One region of the Paenibacillus sp. FSL M7-0420 genome, then DNA from elsewhere that is predicted to be linked to it. Evidence: riboswitches for the same ligand, from Rfam matches in the RefSeq annotation. Region 1 holds a riboswitch; the other holds the start of a gene.
What was found. A riboswitch is a leader RNA that binds a small molecule or an ion and turns the genes downstream of it on or off. The one in region 1 is predicted to bind glycine.
Positions count from the first base shown of each region.

Region 2: another riboswitch for glycine. It lies ahead of MKX51_RS30320 (amino acid permease); the one in region 1 lies ahead of gcvT (glycine cleavage system aminomethyltransferase GcvT).

Region 1 covers NZ_JBBOCJ010000001.1:6,594,435-6,602,423, forward strand. Annotated here, with positions in the region: gene MKX51_RS28325 (flagellar motor protein) at 1-127, shown strand, start outside; gene MKX51_RS28330 (flagellar motor protein MotB) at 124-1,020, shown strand; gene MKX51_RS28335 (hypothetical protein) at 1,155-1,736, shown strand; gene gcvH (glycine cleavage system protein GcvH) at 1,835-2,227, opposite strand; glycine riboswitch at 2,412-2,509, shown strand; glycine riboswitch at 2,513-2,612, shown strand; gene gcvT (glycine cleavage system aminomethyltransferase GcvT) at 2,694-3,818, shown strand; gene gcvPA (aminomethyl-transferring glycine dehydrogenase subunit GcvPA) at 3,815-5,167, shown strand; gene gcvPB (aminomethyl-transferring glycine dehydrogenase subunit GcvPB) at 5,164-6,624, shown strand; gene MKX51_RS28360 (LuxR C-terminal-related transcriptional regulator) at 6,736-7,509, opposite strand; gene MKX51_RS28365 (hypothetical protein) at 7,720-7,989, shown strand, end outside.
Region 2 covers NZ_JBBOCJ010000001.1:7,064,457-7,072,445, forward strand. Annotated here, with positions in the region: gene MKX51_RS30305 (methyl-accepting chemotaxis protein) at 1-12, opposite strand, end outside; gene MKX51_RS30310 (DinB family protein) at 294-842, opposite strand; gene MKX51_RS30315 (helix-turn-helix transcriptional regulator) at 912-1,859, opposite strand; gene MKX51_RS30320 (amino acid permease) at 1,894-3,270, opposite strand; glycine riboswitch at 3,408-3,487, opposite strand; gene MKX51_RS30325 (DUF5643 domain-containing protein) at 3,651-4,610, opposite strand; gene MKX51_RS30330 (ABC transporter permease) at 4,807-5,784, shown strand; gene MKX51_RS30335 (carbohydrate ABC transporter permease) at 5,800-6,714, shown strand; gene MKX51_RS30340 (ABC transporter substrate-binding protein) at 6,785-7,989, shown strand, end outside.

The DNA.
Region 1 (7,989 bases):
GCTGCTTGTTGGCATTCTGTCCCTGCAGAACGGGGATCACCCGCATCTCGTCCGGCAAAAGCTGGCCCCCTTCCTGGCAGACGCCCCTAAACGCAGCGCCAGCACCAGTCCGGGAGACCCGCTATGAGACAAAGAAACCGCCGGCAGCCCCGGGCCGCCGCAGGCAAAGAGAGCCGGGACCGCTGGATGATTACCTACGCGGATCTGATCACGCTTCTGCTTATTTTCTTCGTGATTCTGTATGCCATGAGCAGCCTCGACTCGCAGAAATATGCCATTGTCAGCGGCTCCTTATCGGATACCTTCAAAAGCGGAAGTACAGTACTGGAGGGCGGAAACGGCGTTCTGGAGGGCAATCAGGGAAACACAGGGACTGGCGTCGCGAAGGGGCATAATGAAGACGGCGGAACGGCTGGCGGTCCTTCGGCCACAGATTCTGCGAATGCGGACGGGACGGATGGAACCGGGGCGGGTACTCCTGCAGCCGGACAAGAAGGAGACGGGGCTGGACACCAGCCGTCAGCGCGCGAGCTTGCTTTTCGGGAACAGGAGGCGAAGCTGGCTGCGCTTATGTGGGTTATCACCCAATACGTGGAGGAGAATAACCTGGGTGAGCAGATTTTTGTTGCGGATAAGCCGCAGGGCATTGCCATCACGCTCAGTGACCGCTTCCTGTTCGATGCGGGTAAGGCTGAGCTGAAATCGCCTGCACTCCCTGCACTACGCCAGCTCTCCGGCCTGTTCCGCGGCATCGGCGCGACCATCAGCATCGAAGGCCACACCGACAATGTTCCGGTAACCGCCGCTTCGGAATATACGGATAACTGGGAGCTGTCCGGCGCCCGCGCATTATCTGTGCTGCGCTTTTTCCTGGATAACGAGGGCCTTAGCCCTGATACTTTCCAGTATGCCGGTTACGCGGATACCAGACCTGCATATGATAATGCTACTACCGAAGGCAGACAGAAGAATCGCCGGGTCGAACTCATTGTGCTGCGTCAGCTGCAGGAGGAAGAATAGCACGGAACCACGAGCGAATCTGCTCAGATACCGGCAGGCGGCAAAAGCATATATCCATTCGCTAATATAAGGAGATAGACCGCTATGCAGGATACAAACAGAGCGGCGCCGGAGGCCGCAGGGTTTTCAGGTTTTTGCGGCTGGCAGTTTCGCTGATCATGATCATTATTGCCCAAGGGATGCTTACCCTCTTCGTCGGATTTTTTGCCGCCTTCATGCAGTTCTTCTCCTCCCGCTACTTCTGGGGAGACCTGGCCCGCGTCTACCCGCTGGATAAGCTGATTGCCATTGGCGCTGATTACCTTATTGCCGGAGCTATCTTCGCCCTGGCCTGGTTCGGGGTCTGGTGGATGCTCTACGGCTTGTCCGGGAATGGGCGGATCCGCTGTTTCCCCCTGCTTCTGCTGAGCGCGTATTCGACGTTTCTTCTCCTCTTTTTACAAGTCAATCCGGTCTATAACCCGGAAGCCATGATTCCAAGTTCTGCCGGGGAAGCGACATTTATCGTTTGTATGGGGATGTCCGCCGCCGTGCTTTTCCCGTTTTATTCAGCCGGAGTGTATTATTTCGTGCTCAAGCCCGCCACCCGTCCGCGAAAAAGATACCGTTTCCTGCTGCTGTGCTCTGCATTTTCCCTTGCAGGTCTGGCTCTTCTGCCCCTGTTGTGGCATCTGGCTCCGGGCCTGTATCCGGGTCTGCTCGGGTATCCAGAATGATATACAGACGCAAAAAGGCAGACCTCTCACATTAGTAACATCTAATGTAATAAAGAGAAGTCTGCCGTATTCAGCCGCTTTCGCAAATAAGCTAAGCCTTATTCCCCAACCAGTTCCTTGTACGCTGCCGCATCCAGCAGGCCGGTTACTGCCTCTGCGAACTCAGCATCAGGCTCCAGCTCAAAAATCCAACCGTCTCCGTAAGGCTGATCATTGATCAGCTCCGGGCTGGCCTCCAGCGCATCGTTGATCTTGGTCACCTTACCGGATACGGGTGAATATAGCTCCGATACGGTCTTCACGGATTCGATACTGCCCACGCTGTCGCCTGCGGAGATTGCTGCACCCACTTCCGGAAATTCTACAAACACGATATCGCCCAGCAGATGCTGCGCATGATCCGTAATCCCTACACGTACTACGCGTCCCTCGCCCTGCTGCGCCCACTCATGCTCTTCGCTGTATAGCAGGTTGTCCAGCACTTCACTCATTTCCAAGCCGCCTCTTTTCCGTAATTGGAGTTCTAAATTTAGTTATAGCCTAAGTTATCGGCTTGCCTAATGTCAATATAACTGACAGTAAAATTAAATTTGTCAACTTTTTGACGTTTTTTGATTGACAGGGCGGAGGGTTACCCGGTTTAATGGAGTCAGTAGAAAAACATATGGTTTGCGAATGATGGCATAGGGAGAGACTGTCTCACAGGAAGACAGCGCCGAAGGAGTAAGCCCGGGATGGGTGAATCTCTCAGGCAAAAGGACCTTTGCCGGACGCATCTCTGGAGAGCATCCAGGCCTGTAGCATAGGCTGACGGATCACCAACGGGGAAACCTGCACCAACAGCTGCAGGGTAACTCTCAGGTACAAAGGACAGAGCGAAAGTCCATTTATGCATGCGTGCATAATGGCTTTCGCCTGTCCTTTTTCGTATGTAATCAAAGCCAAGGGAGTGACGAGATGGAGTCTTTGAGAAGAACACCTTTTTATGATCTCTATGCCGCGTATGCGGAGTCCAGATGTATTGATTTCGGCGGCTGGGAGCTGCCGGTGCAGTTCACAGGGATCGTGAAGGAGCATGAAGCCGTCCGCAATCAGGCCGGACTGTTCGATGTATCCCACATGGGGGAATTCATGGTTACCGGAGAGGGCGCGGAAGCCTTCCTCCAGAGAATGACCACGAATGATGTCAGCCGCCTGGAAGACGGCGCGGCGCAGTATACTCTGATGCTCTATCCAAGCGGCGGAGTGGTGGACGATCTGCTCGTATACCGGCTGGGTGAGGAGCGTTACATGCTTGTCGTCAATGCGTCCAATATCGACAAGGACTTCCAGTGGCTGCAGGAGCATCTTACCGCTGAATTCAGCGGTGTTACCCTGAAGAATATCTCGGATGAGACGCTGCTGCTCGCCTTGCAGGGTCCGCTGGCAGAGACGATTCTGTCCAAGGTCACGCAGGTGTCTCTAACAGAGCTTAAGCCGTTCCACTTCATCGAACATGCTGAAATCTGCGGCGTCACCGTCCTGCTCTCCCGTACCGGATATACTGGCGAGGACGGCTTCGAACTGTATGCTCCCGCAGATACAGCAGCAGCACTCTGGAACGGCCTGCTGGCCGCAGGCGCACCCCATGGCCTGACTCCCGCCGGACTCGGCGCACGCGATACGCTCCGCTTCGAAGCCAAGCTGCCGCTGTACGGCCAGGAGCTGTCGGCGGAGATTACGCCGCTTGAAGCGGGTGTCCAGTTCTTCGTGAAGCTGGATGCAGGCGATTTCATCGGCCGTGACGCCCTGCTGAAGCAGAAGGAAGCCGGTCTGCCCCGGCGTCTTGTGGGCCTGGAGATGATCGACCGCGGCATTCCCCGCTCCCACTACCCCGTGTACGCGGACGGAGTCAAGATCGGTGAAGTAACGACAGGCACCCAATCCCCGACACTGAAACGGAATCTCGGACTTGCCCTGCTGGATGCTGCCTATACGGAGATCGGCACAGAGGTGTATGTGGAGATTCGCGGCAAGCAGCTTAAGGCTGCCGTCATCAAAGCCCCATTCTACAAAAGAAGCCAAGGAGTGAAGCCGCAATGAAGCACCGCTATCTGCCTATGACCGAGCAAGACCGTGCAGAAATGATGGAGACCGTAGGCATCCAGTCCATCGATGAGCTGTTCGCGGATATTCCGCAGTCCGTCCGCTACCAGGGAACGATGCCGATGTCCGGCGCTCTGGACGAATACGCACTGCTTCGCCATATGAAGGGTCTGGCTGACAAGAATGCCGACTTCGACACGCACACCAGCTTCCTGGGCGCCGGATTGTATGATCACCATGTTCCGGTTGTCATCAACCATGTGATTTCCCGTTCGGAATTCTATACTGCTTACACTCCTTACCAGCCGGAGATCAGTCAGGGGGAGCTTCAGGCGATCTTTGAATTCCAGTCGTATATCTGTGAGCTGACCGGAATGAAGGTTGCCAATGCCAGTATGTATGACGGCGCAACCGCCTTCTCCGAAGCGGCTGTGCTGGCCGCAGGCGCCACCAAACGCAAGAAGCTGATTGTCTCCCGTACGGTTCACCCGGAAGCGCGTCAGGTGCTTCGTACCTCCGCCAACGCCTGGGGTCTGCAAATTGTGGAGATTGACTACGCAGACGGGGTAACGGATCTCGCCAAGCTGGCCGAAGCCATTGATAGCGATACGGCCGCTGTGCTGGTTCAGTCGCCGAACTTCTTCGGCGGTATTGAGAATCTGCGCCAGATCGAGCCGCTGATCCATGCGGTCAAGGGACTGCTCGTGGTCAGCGCGAACCCGATTGCGCTCGGCGTGCTGGAATCCCCGGGAAGGCTCGGGGCAGACATCGTCGTCGGTGATGCGCAGCCGCTCGGAATTGCCGCTTCGCTCGGCGGTCCGACCTGCGGATTCTTCGCGGTGGCTGAGCCGCTGATGCGCCGGATGCCGGGCCGAATCGTCGGCCAGACGGTTGACCGGAATGGCAAGCGCGGCTTCGTGCTGACGCTGCAAGCGCGCGAACAGCATATCCGCCGTGAGAAGGCGACCTCGAATATCTGCTCCAACCAGGCACTCTTGGCACTGTGCGCTTCCGTCTACTTGTCCGTAATGGGCAAGGAGGGCATGCGTGAGGTTGGTGAGCTGAACATCCGCAAGAGCCATTATGCCGCTGGGCGGCTGGCTGAAATCACTGGCGCAGAGCGCGTCTTCACTGCCCTATTCTTCAATGAATTCGTCCTGAAGCTCCCGGAGGGCAGCAGTGTGAGTGCAGTTAACTCCAAGCTGCTGAAGGAAGGCTATCTGGGCGGCTATGACTTAAGCCGGGATTATCCCGAGCTGGCCGGACATATGCTGGTGGCCGTAACGGAGAAACGAAGCAAGACCGAAATTGACGAATTCGCAAGCGCACTGGAGGGCTGTGTATGAAACCGGAACAAAGTCTGATTTTTGAATTAAGCCGTCCCGGCCGCTCGGCCTACTCCCTGCCTCTGTGTGATGTGCCGCAGGGCGAGGCCCTTGGCTCACTCATTCCCGAAGGGCTGCTGCGCAGTGAGCCGGTCGTACTGCCGGAGGTATCGGAAGTGGATGTCATCCGCCACTATACCGCCCTGTCCCGCCGCAACTTCGGAGTCGATAACGGCTTCTATCCGCTTGGCTCCTGCACGATGAAATACAACCCCAAGATCAACGAGGATGTCGCCCGCTTCCCGGGACTCTCCAAGATCCATCCGTACCAGCCGGAAGAGAGCATCCAGGGGGCGCTTGAACTGATGTACACGCTGCAAAAGGATCTCGCCGCCCTGACCGGCATGGATGCCGTATCCCTGCAGCCCGCTGCCGGCGCCCATGGCGAGTGGACCGGCCTGATGATGATCCGCGCCTACCATGAGAGCCGCGGCGAGGTCCGCACCAAGGTCATCGTGCCGGATTCCTCGCACGGGACCAACCCGGCGAGCGCAGCAGCAGCGGGACTGGATACCGTGACCATCCCCTCCAACGACAAGGGAATGGTTGATCTCGAAGCGCTGAAGGCGGCGGTTGGCAGCGACACCGCTGCGCTGATGCTCACGAACCCGAGTACCCTCGGACTCTTCGAGACGCAGATTGTCGAGATCGCGGCGATTGTCCATGAAGCGGGCGGCCTGCTCTATTATGACGGAGCGAACTCCAACGCGATTATGGGCATCACCCGGCCGGGCGATATGGGCTTCGATGTGGTGCATCTCAACCTGCACAAGACGATGAGTACGCCGCACGGCGGCGGAGGTCCGGGAGCCGGACCAGTCGGTGTGAAGGCGAAGCTGATCCCGTTCCTGCCGCAGCCTACGGTGGCCCAGAACGAAGACGGCAGCTTCACGCTGGACTGCGGCGGGCCGGAATCGATCGGCCGCGTCAAAGCCTTTTACGGCAACTTCGGGATTCTCGTCCGTGCATATGCCTATATCCGCACCTACGGTCCCGACGGCCTGCGTGAGGTGTCCGAGAACGCTGTGCTGAACGCCAACTATATGATGCACCGGCTGGCTCCTTACTTCGAGATTCCCTTCCCGGGGGTCTGCAAGCATGAATTCGTGATGTCCGGCAAGAACCTTAAGCAGTACGGTGTACGTACCCTCGATGTAGCCAAACGGCTGCTTGACTTCGGCTATCATCCGCCAACCGTCTACTTCCCACTGACGGTAGAGGAATGTATGATGATTGAGCCGACCGAGACCGAGAGCAAGGAGACGCTCGACGGCTTCATTGAGACCATGATCCGAATCGTCAAGGAAGCCGAGGAGACGCCGGAGATTGTCATTAATGCACCGCATACGACTGAAATCAGCCGCCTGGATGAGACGCAGGCCGCGCGTAAGCCGGTACTTAACTGCTCCTGCGGTTAACCTTCTGCCAGAGAAGCCGGACTTAGATGGTACACCAAATAGCCGGGTCAGCGATACATTGGTATCACTGCCCGGCTATTTGACATATGTACCTGATGCAGATTTCCCCGGCTACGGCGTAAGCCGCTTCACGAACTGGAAGCGGTCATTCACCCGCATTTTACTATAGATGCTCTTCAGCATATTGCGCACGGTGCCTTCACTGATTCCCAGATCGCTTCCGATATGCAGCGCACTCTTCTCCATCAGCCACAGCCTCGCTACCTCCTGCTCCCGCGCGGTCAGCTTATACTCCAGCAATGTGGATTCAAGCCGGTACTGCTGCATCTCCGGGTTCTTCTCCATCCACTTCTCCATGATATTCTCAGCAATCTGCTGCACGAAGGGAATGGCGAATTCAATAGGCTCTCCTCTATTAAAAGAAATATCAACATATCCGTAAACGGTATCATGATCCTGCAAGGGAGCGCATACACAGTTCCAGTCGCGGAAGGTCTGATCCGTATGCTCCGTCCCCCGCACCACCCCGATGCAGTTCATCTCCATCGCCAGCGATACGGCATTCATTCCCGCCTGCTGCCTGCTTAAGCTGACCCCCGGACGCAGCTCCGCCTGCTCCATCTCGGCCTGCGTCTCCGAAGAAGAATAGACCAGCTCCAGAATGGTCCCCGCCTTGTCCGTCAGGAACACCACATAAGGAATGGAGAGCAGCTGGCTTAATTTGTTCATTTCACTGCGGATGGAAGCAATCATAGCTCTATGATAGATATGCTCCCTGGATTCTTCAGAAGAACCCGCCACGGACATTCCGCTCTGGACATCAACTTGGGTTGCATCCAGCGGCCGGAAGGCTTCAAGTTCGCTTGCTTCTAAATCTCCAGGCATACTCCATGCTCTTGATTGATTAAAGACTCTCACAAACGATCCCTCCATTTTTACCAATTCCTATATAATCAATTTTAAAAGAAAGCATTATAACATACAATTACGGAATAATGAACATTCAGTATTGGATCTGTAAATCCCCGCGTTAGCGCTGTAAAATGTAGAAATCTGTTCACTCTTATATTTCCACATCATTCCGGGAGGTTCGACATGCTTCGCATCGGCTATCTATCGGCTGCTCTTAATCTGGCTACTGCCATGGTGTCATTCCTGCGCTTCGGCAGTAATTATGCCCTGCTCATCATGGCCAGCTATACCCTCTTAACCCTTGCGGGATACCGGCTGCTGCAGAACAAAAGGACATTATATCTTATCCCTCTGCTCACCTTCAGCTGTTCATTCCTCTTATACAACGTGACCTATGTATTGTTGAAGCAGATTAATCTCGTAGACCTGTATGCTGTAGACTGGAGACTCGAG
Region 2 (7,989 bases), 470 kb from region 1:
GATGTTTTTCATAGGTGTGAGTCTCCTTTTAGTCAGGTGGCTTCAGGGTACAGCGAAATCAAGAGTTAAGTTCGACATTTTATGACAAACCTCCTTTATTCAAAAATGAATAATTAAAAATTGATTTTCTCCGCCAACTTGCTGGCGTGACCATTGTGGTCGGTTTTTCGACCACATCTGGCCCGCGCGCCTTCGGCGTACCTAGTGTGGGCGGTTTTTCGACCAAAAAAGCCGAAGCCCGTCAGTCTTTTGCTGACAGGCTTCGGCTTTCCTTCGCTCATTGCGGCTTAACTCTATTGTACTCGTGCCGCTATTGCATCCTTCAACCGGTCCAGCTGCAGCAAGTGGTGGCGGTAGTGCATCTCGATCAGCAGATACCATTCTGCTGCAGTCAAGGGGCCGAACCGGGGATGAGGGACAGTGCTGTGCTCAGGTGCCTGCGCAAGCTTCGGCAGGGTCTCCCGCATCCGTTCAACCACCGTGTTCAGGCCCTGGATCAACTGCTCCTTGCTCTCCGGCTGCACCGGCGTATACTGCGGTGACGGCGGAACATGAACACGTACAGGCGGGAAGCTGCCCCCGGCAAAAATCGCTTTACCCTCCGGGGTCATCTCTGCTTCATTCCCCGCCGCTTCCCCGTTCCCGGCCAGACACTGATCGATATTACGGAGCTGCATGTACAGCGCCGATTGTATCAAATGCTGGACCATCTGCCCGAGCGACCACTCTCCCTCACCAGGCTGCCGCAGCAGTTGCTCCATACTGAAGGTATCTAATTCCATAAGATAGTGATTCGCAGTCTTCTCAAAATGCTCTAAAGCTTCTATAAGATTCTTATTCATAATATTCAGGCAGCTCCTTTATTCCTCGGTCTGCCCTGAATATACACAACCGCTCCTGACAACGTTATGTCAGTAGCGTTCCAGCATTCTCGCCGCTTCGGCCCGCACAAGCTTCCGCAAGGCTTCCGGCTCCAGGACAACCGCCCCCGATCCCCAGCCAAGCACCCATTGCAGCAGGTCCTCGGGCTGGCGCACGCGGAAGGTCATAAGCCTGCCGTCTGCCCGGTCCTCCACTTCCTCCAGATAAAAGTTCCCGGATTCAGCCGCCTTGCCCGCTATCTCCGGCTGAACCAAAATGCACACGCGTACATGGCGGTCATCCTCCGGCTGGTACTCGTGCAGATCGAAATCCGCAGGTGCTTCGAACCGGTCATCCAGAATGGTAAGCCCGCTCATTCTGGATAAGCGGAAATGACGGATCTCCTGCCGCAGCCCGCACCAGGCAACCAGGGTCCATGCGCCTCTGTTCAGGACAAGTCCATACGGCGAGGCGGTTCGGACACTGCGGTGACTTCCGTCAGCTTCCTGTCTCCCCTTTATATACCCGAAGCTGATCTTCCGCTGCTCCAGAATCGCGCGTCGGATCTGCTCCATGTACTCCTTCTCCTGTCCTTGCAGCCTATCTTTACGGGTACTCAGCAGCCGGATGCTCTGGCGGATGCGGGCGGCATTCTCCTTGACACCCTCCGGCAGAACCGCTTCAATCTTCCGGCCTGCTGCGGAGGCCTGGTGACCATACTGAGTGTCGAACCGCTGCTCCACGAAATCCGTTCCGATCAGCAGGGTCACAGCCTCCTCAGCCGTGAAGCTGACCGGGGGCAGGAAATACCCTTTTACCAGTGAATATCCCTGACCCGTAGCTCCTACCACTGGCACTCCGGCTTCACTAAGCGCCTGGATATCGCGGTAGATGGTTCTTACACTCGTCTCGAAGACGGACGCCAGATCCTCTGCCCGTACGACCCCTTTGCGCTGCAGCTCCAGTACGATGGCTAACATGCGGTCTGTCTTGTTCATGCGGCGGCTGCACCCTCTTCATCCTGAAATCAGTTTATGTATTGATTATACTGATTTCCTGTTCACTTTTCTCCTTACGGCTTCGAATGGAATACAGAACGAACAGCAGGATGAACCAGAGCGGGGTGAACAGCAGCGCTGGACGGGTCTCATCGGCAAAGAGCATGATGATCAGAATGGTGGCGAACAGCGCCAGGACAGCATAGTTAATTACCGGGGTGAACGGCGCTTTAAATTTGGAAGTGGCATGTAAGTCCGGGCGGTTCCTTTTATACTTGATATGGCAGACCAGCACAACGCCCCAGACCCAGATGAAGCAAATGGCGCTGATCGTAGTCACGATGCCGAAGGCCTGACCCGGAATAAGCTTGCTGAGCAGTGCCCCGGCAGAGATCACTATAGTAGAAATGAATAGGGAATTCGCAGGTACATGATTCCGGTTCAGCTTGCCGAGCTGAGGGGAGGCCTGATTCCGTCTGCTCAGATTGTAGAGAATCCGGCTGGTCGAGAACATCCCGCTGTTGCAGGCGGAGGCCGCCGAGGTTAAGACAACGAAATTGATAATGCCCGCAGCGACGGGAATGCCGACCAGACTGAAGGTGCGCACGAACGGACTTTCAGACGCGCTAAGCTGGGTCCAGGGATTAATGCACAGCAGCACGAAGAGCGCGCCGACATAGAAGAAGAGAATCCGCAGCGGAATTTTGTTGATCGCGGACGGGATGTTTTTCTCAGGATTAGCCGTCTCCGCTGCCGATACCCCCACCAGCTCCACGCCGACATAGGCGAATACCACCATCTGGAAGGAGAACAGGAAGCCCTTCACTCCGTTCGGGAACACGCCCCCGTGCTCCCAGAGATTGCGGACTGACACTGAGCCAGCATCCGTCTTGAACTGGGTCACCAGCAGGACAATCCCCAGGCCGATCAGAGCCAGAATCGTAACCACCTTGATCAGAGCAAACCAGAATTCGAGTTCGCCGAAGCTTTTGACCGTGAGCAGATTGAGCCCGAGCAGAATGATCAGGCAGATCACGGCCGGCACCCACTGCGGAATATCGAACCAGTACTGCACATAGACACCCACCGCAATCACATCGGCCATCGCCGTCATAATCCAGCAGAACCAGTAGGTCCAGCCTGTAATGAAGGCCGCGCGCGGCCCCAAGTAATCCTCAGCAATATCTGTAAAAGACTGATACCCCGCCTTCGAGAGCAGCAGCTCCCCCAGCGCCCGCATCACAAAAAACACGGCAATCCCCACGATCAGATACGTGAGCATAATGGAAGGCCCGGCCTGCTGAATCGCCTTGCCTGAGCCCAGGAATAATCCTGTGCCGATCGTACCTCCGATGGCGATTAGCTGAACATGCCGGTTCGCAAGCTCTCTTTTTAATTCTGTCTGTGCCATACCTGTTTCCCCCTTAATGAATTCAACGCTGTAAATAACGCAAAAAGGAGACTGGATGTCATCCAATCTCCCGGTTCATAAAAAGTTCCAAATAAGCTTCTGCAGCAGCGGCTAATCCGCACGGCAAAACACAAATCCGGTACTCTTCTGTCCTTTTGCCTGAGATTGTGAACCCTTCGGCGCTGCGGTTCCCCGCAGTCTCTCCAGAAGCTGCTCCAGCTATAGTGTGATCCATAGCCTTCATAGCTTGCGAATATTTAATTATTTGAAGCTGACTTCATGTAAATATTTTTCAATTCTATGCACAGTCCAGACTTCTGTCAATATCATTTGTTACTCTCTTGGTCATCGCCGGGTGTCCTGCACTGCTTCATTGCATGTTATTTAACCGTAATTTTGGTTTCCAGGTCTTTATAATAAGTTTTAGCCCACTGACCCTGCTTGTCTTTGAACATCTTCCCGCTGGCATCTTTGGAATACGTAAAAGGCTTAACGCTAATGGACTTCGGAACGGCTGGGAATGCACTATAGTTCTGTTCCTCGGAACCGCTTGTCCGGACTTTCTCAAACGGCTTGCCCCATGGCGAAATCACATTTCCTTTCTCGTCCACAAGGTCATATAACATTCTTTCCGGGTTGTTCACCTTGGACTTGGCCGCTGCCGGAACTTCCCCCTTAAAGGTCACCTGCAGAGACATCGTTAACGCGGTCATCTCGAAGGAATTCACCGTATAATTGAATTTGTTGTTCTTCTTGGAGACGCCCGGCTTCAGGCTTAACAGGGTTCCCAGCTTGTTTACTTGAACTTTAAAAATAAACGGCTCCTTCACCCCGTTGGCGTATGCCTTCAGCGTCAGGTCGAATTTGTCCGGGATTTGCTGCTTCATGGCTCCCTTACTCAAATAGATCAAGGCTGTGTCCGTATCTTCCAAATTGGGAATGATGGAAGTATCAAACAGCAGCTTTTTCCCATTGATTAACACGTCCATATTCCTGGTCTGGTCCATGAAAGAACCGTTCTTGTCCACCGTCCCTCCCTCCTGCCGGATGCCTGCGATAAGTTGATTACTGTCATAGATCAGATCGGTTAGTGTCAGGGTTACCCCCTCCTGGGTCACGGCCTGATTCGGAGCAGCAGCAAGCCCTTTCTGGAAAACAGCCTTCAGAGTGGCGTTGTCGCTGGCCGCGAACGCGCTGTCAGCCTTAGCATCCTTGTTGACATTGGCTGCCGCCGCTACGGGTACAGTGAATCCCCCGCCGACAACTGCCCCTCCGAGTACAGCAGTTACTGCTGTTGCTATCATTGCTTTCTTCATCGTATTTAAGCTGATCGTGTACATAGTTTCTCTCCTTTGCTTATTAAGAATATACAGGTATAACGTTCCCCTGCTGCTATTTTGTGACAGGAGCGCAGAATAACCTCCTACCTGCACAAAGTCATTTTTGAATAAACAGGGTCATTTGCAAGAAAGAATTCGGTTCATCCGCTCTACTATAATAAGTTCATCCAGAACAAGTAGAGTGAGGTTAGAACTTATGGCAAATCCCGTACCACAAGCTATGAACACCAAGTTAGCGACACCGCCCCAGGGCCGTTTCGGCCGTCTGCTGCACAATATCGTGCGATACCGGGTGCTGCTGCTGATGCTGCTGCCCACATCGATTATCTTTTTCATCAACTGCTATATTCCGATGTTCGGATTATTCATTGCCTTCAAGAACATCAACTACGTGGACGGCATTATGGGCAGTCCCTGGGCCGGGCTCGACAACTTCCGGTTCCTGTTCGCCACCTCTGACGCCCTGCGCGTAACCATCAACACCGTGGGGTACAATGTGGTCTTCATTATCTCAGGCCTCATTCTCTCCGTCTCGCTGGCGATTGCGATCAATGAGGTGCGAAACAAGCTGGCTTCGAAGTTCTTCCAGACCGTCATGATTATGCCGAACTTCCTGTCCATGGTCGTGGTCAGCTTCATCGTCTATGCCTTCCTGCACCCGGAGTACGGCTTCCTGGTCAAGCATATTCTGCCAATGTTCGGCTACTCCTCAGTGAATGCCTATATGCATCCTAACGCATGGCCTTACATTCTGTGGATCACCAAAATGTGGCACTCCATCGGGATCGGCAGCGTCATCTACCTTGCAGCCATCACCGGCATCAGTGAAGAGCTGTACGAAGCTGCGGTGATGGACGGCGCCAGCAAATGGCAGCAGATCACCAAGATTACCCTGCCGCTGCTCACGCCGATCATGGTCATTCTCACGATTCTTAACATGGGCGGCATCTTCCGCTCTGACTTCGGGCTGTTCTACCATGTGACCCTGGACTCCGGTGCGCTGCGCTCAACTACGGACGTCATCGACACCTATGTCTACCGGGGCCTGATCCAGCTCAACGACCTGGGGATGTCCTCAGCAGCGAACTTCTATCAATCGGTCGTCGGCTTCTTCCTGGTCATCGGCGCGAACGCTCTGGCCCGCAAGCTGAACCGCGATACGGCGCTTTTCTAGAAACGGAGGATTCTAATGACTACTGCATCCCGAAGCAACCCTTATACCAAAGGCTCCACTACCGCCCAGATTATTCTGAATGTATTCTTCATCGCCTTCAGCCTGGCATGTATTCTGCCGATCCTGCTCATTGTCGCCATCTCCTTAACCAACGAGAAGGCCTTGACGCTGCAGGGTTACAAGTTCTGGCCCGATCATATCGATGCGTCTGCGTACCAATATCTGTTCAAGCATTCGGAGACACTGGTTAAGGCGTATGGCGTCAGCCTGACGGTTACGGTGATCGGAACGGTGCTGGCCGTGCTGCTGATTGCGCTGTATGCGTATCCGCTCTACCGGAAGGATTTTCCCTTCAAAAAAACATTCAACTTCTACCTGCTGATCACCATGCTGTTCTCGGGAGGGCTTGTCCCCTTCTATCTGCTGTACGTGAACTATCTCGATCTGAAGGACTCGCTGGTTGCGCTGATCCTGCCCGGCCTGTCCAATGCCTTCTATATCTTCATCACCCGTACCTTCTTCCAGCAGACGATCCCGGAGGAGATGATTGAATCCGGCAAGCTGGACGGGGCTTCGGAATGGCGGATATTCTTCCAGCTTGTGCTTCCGATCTCCCTGCCTGTTCTGGCTACGATCGGTCTGTTCACTACACTGATGTATTGGAATGACTGGTTCAACTCCATGCTATTCATTAATGACACCGACAAGTTCTCCCTGCAATACGTCATGATTCAGATGATCCGCCAGGCGGAATTCTTCAAAACCCAGCTTGCCGGCAGCGGTGTCGCCCTGATGGTACAGGAATCCGTTCCGACCGAAAGTCTGCGGATGGCTATGGTCGTGCTGTCGATTGGTCCGATTCTGTTCATCTATCCGTTCTTCCAGAAGTACTTCACCAAGGGCCTTACGATTGGTGCGATCAAGGGTTAAGCGGTCTAGCTCTGGCGTAAATGCCGGTTAGAATATATGATCTAATTATCATTCGAGGAGGTTCATACAAATGAGAACAACAAGAAGCTCAGGCACGGTGCTTGCCGCTCTGACTGCCGTGATACTGGGCATTACCGGATGCGGCGGGGGCAACTCGGGTGCAAACGCCCCGTCCAAGGCAGAATCGACAGCAGCAGCCGCAACAGCAGGCACGGAAGGCAGTACGAATCCTGATACTTCAACGTTCCGCAAGCTGAAAGTGTACACGGTCGGGAATTTCCCGCAGAATGATACCAAGGCGGTTGTAGATGAGATCAACAAGTATCTCAAAGAGAAAATCAACGCCGAGATTGACTTCCAGGGACTCCCTTGGTCCTCCTGGGCCGAGAAGATGGCACTGGCTTACCAGTCCGGTGAACAGGTCGATCTGACCTTCGCCCCCAACTGGGCCGACTTCGCCAATAACGTAGCCAAAGGCGCGTTCCTTCCGCTGGATGATCTGTTAGCCAAGTATGGACAAGGCATCAAGGAGACCCTTGATCCCCGCTTCCTGGACGGCGGAACCGTAGACGGCAAAATCTATGCGATTCCTACCAATAAAGAAATTGGTGAGAGCCATACCATTATGTTCCGCAAGGATCTGGTAGATAAATACGGATTCGATGTGAACTCGATTGAGACGCTGGAGGATCTGGAGCCATGGCTGCAGACGATCAAGGAGAAGGAACCGGCTATTGCGCCGATCTGGCTCTCCGGCAGCGGCTCCGATACCCTGGGCTACTTCGACAAGACCAGAGAGAGCATGAAGGAGAACTTCCGTTATGAGCTGGTGGCCGGCGCTCCTGCCGGAATCGTACTGGATACCAAGACTGATAAGATGGTGATCAGCTCCATGGAGTCCGACACCGCAATCTACCGGATGAAGCTCTACGGCGACTGGTTCAGCAAAGGCTACATCAATAAAGATGCTGCAACGACCAAAACCAGTACTGAAGACGCTTTCAAGGCCGGCAAGACCTGGATGAAATTCGGTTCAGACAAACCGGATTCCGACAAGGAAGATTCCATCGCCACCGGCATTGAGCTGGTGAAGCTGAAGGGGAATGAACCCGAGATCAGTACTGCCAGCGTCAGCAACTCCATGATGGCCATCGGACGCACCTCGATTGATCCCGAGCGGACCATGATGCTGCTGAACCTTCTGCATACCGACCCGGTGCTGGTCAATCTCATTGACTTCGGTGTAGAAGGACGGCAATATGTGAAGGTGGAAGG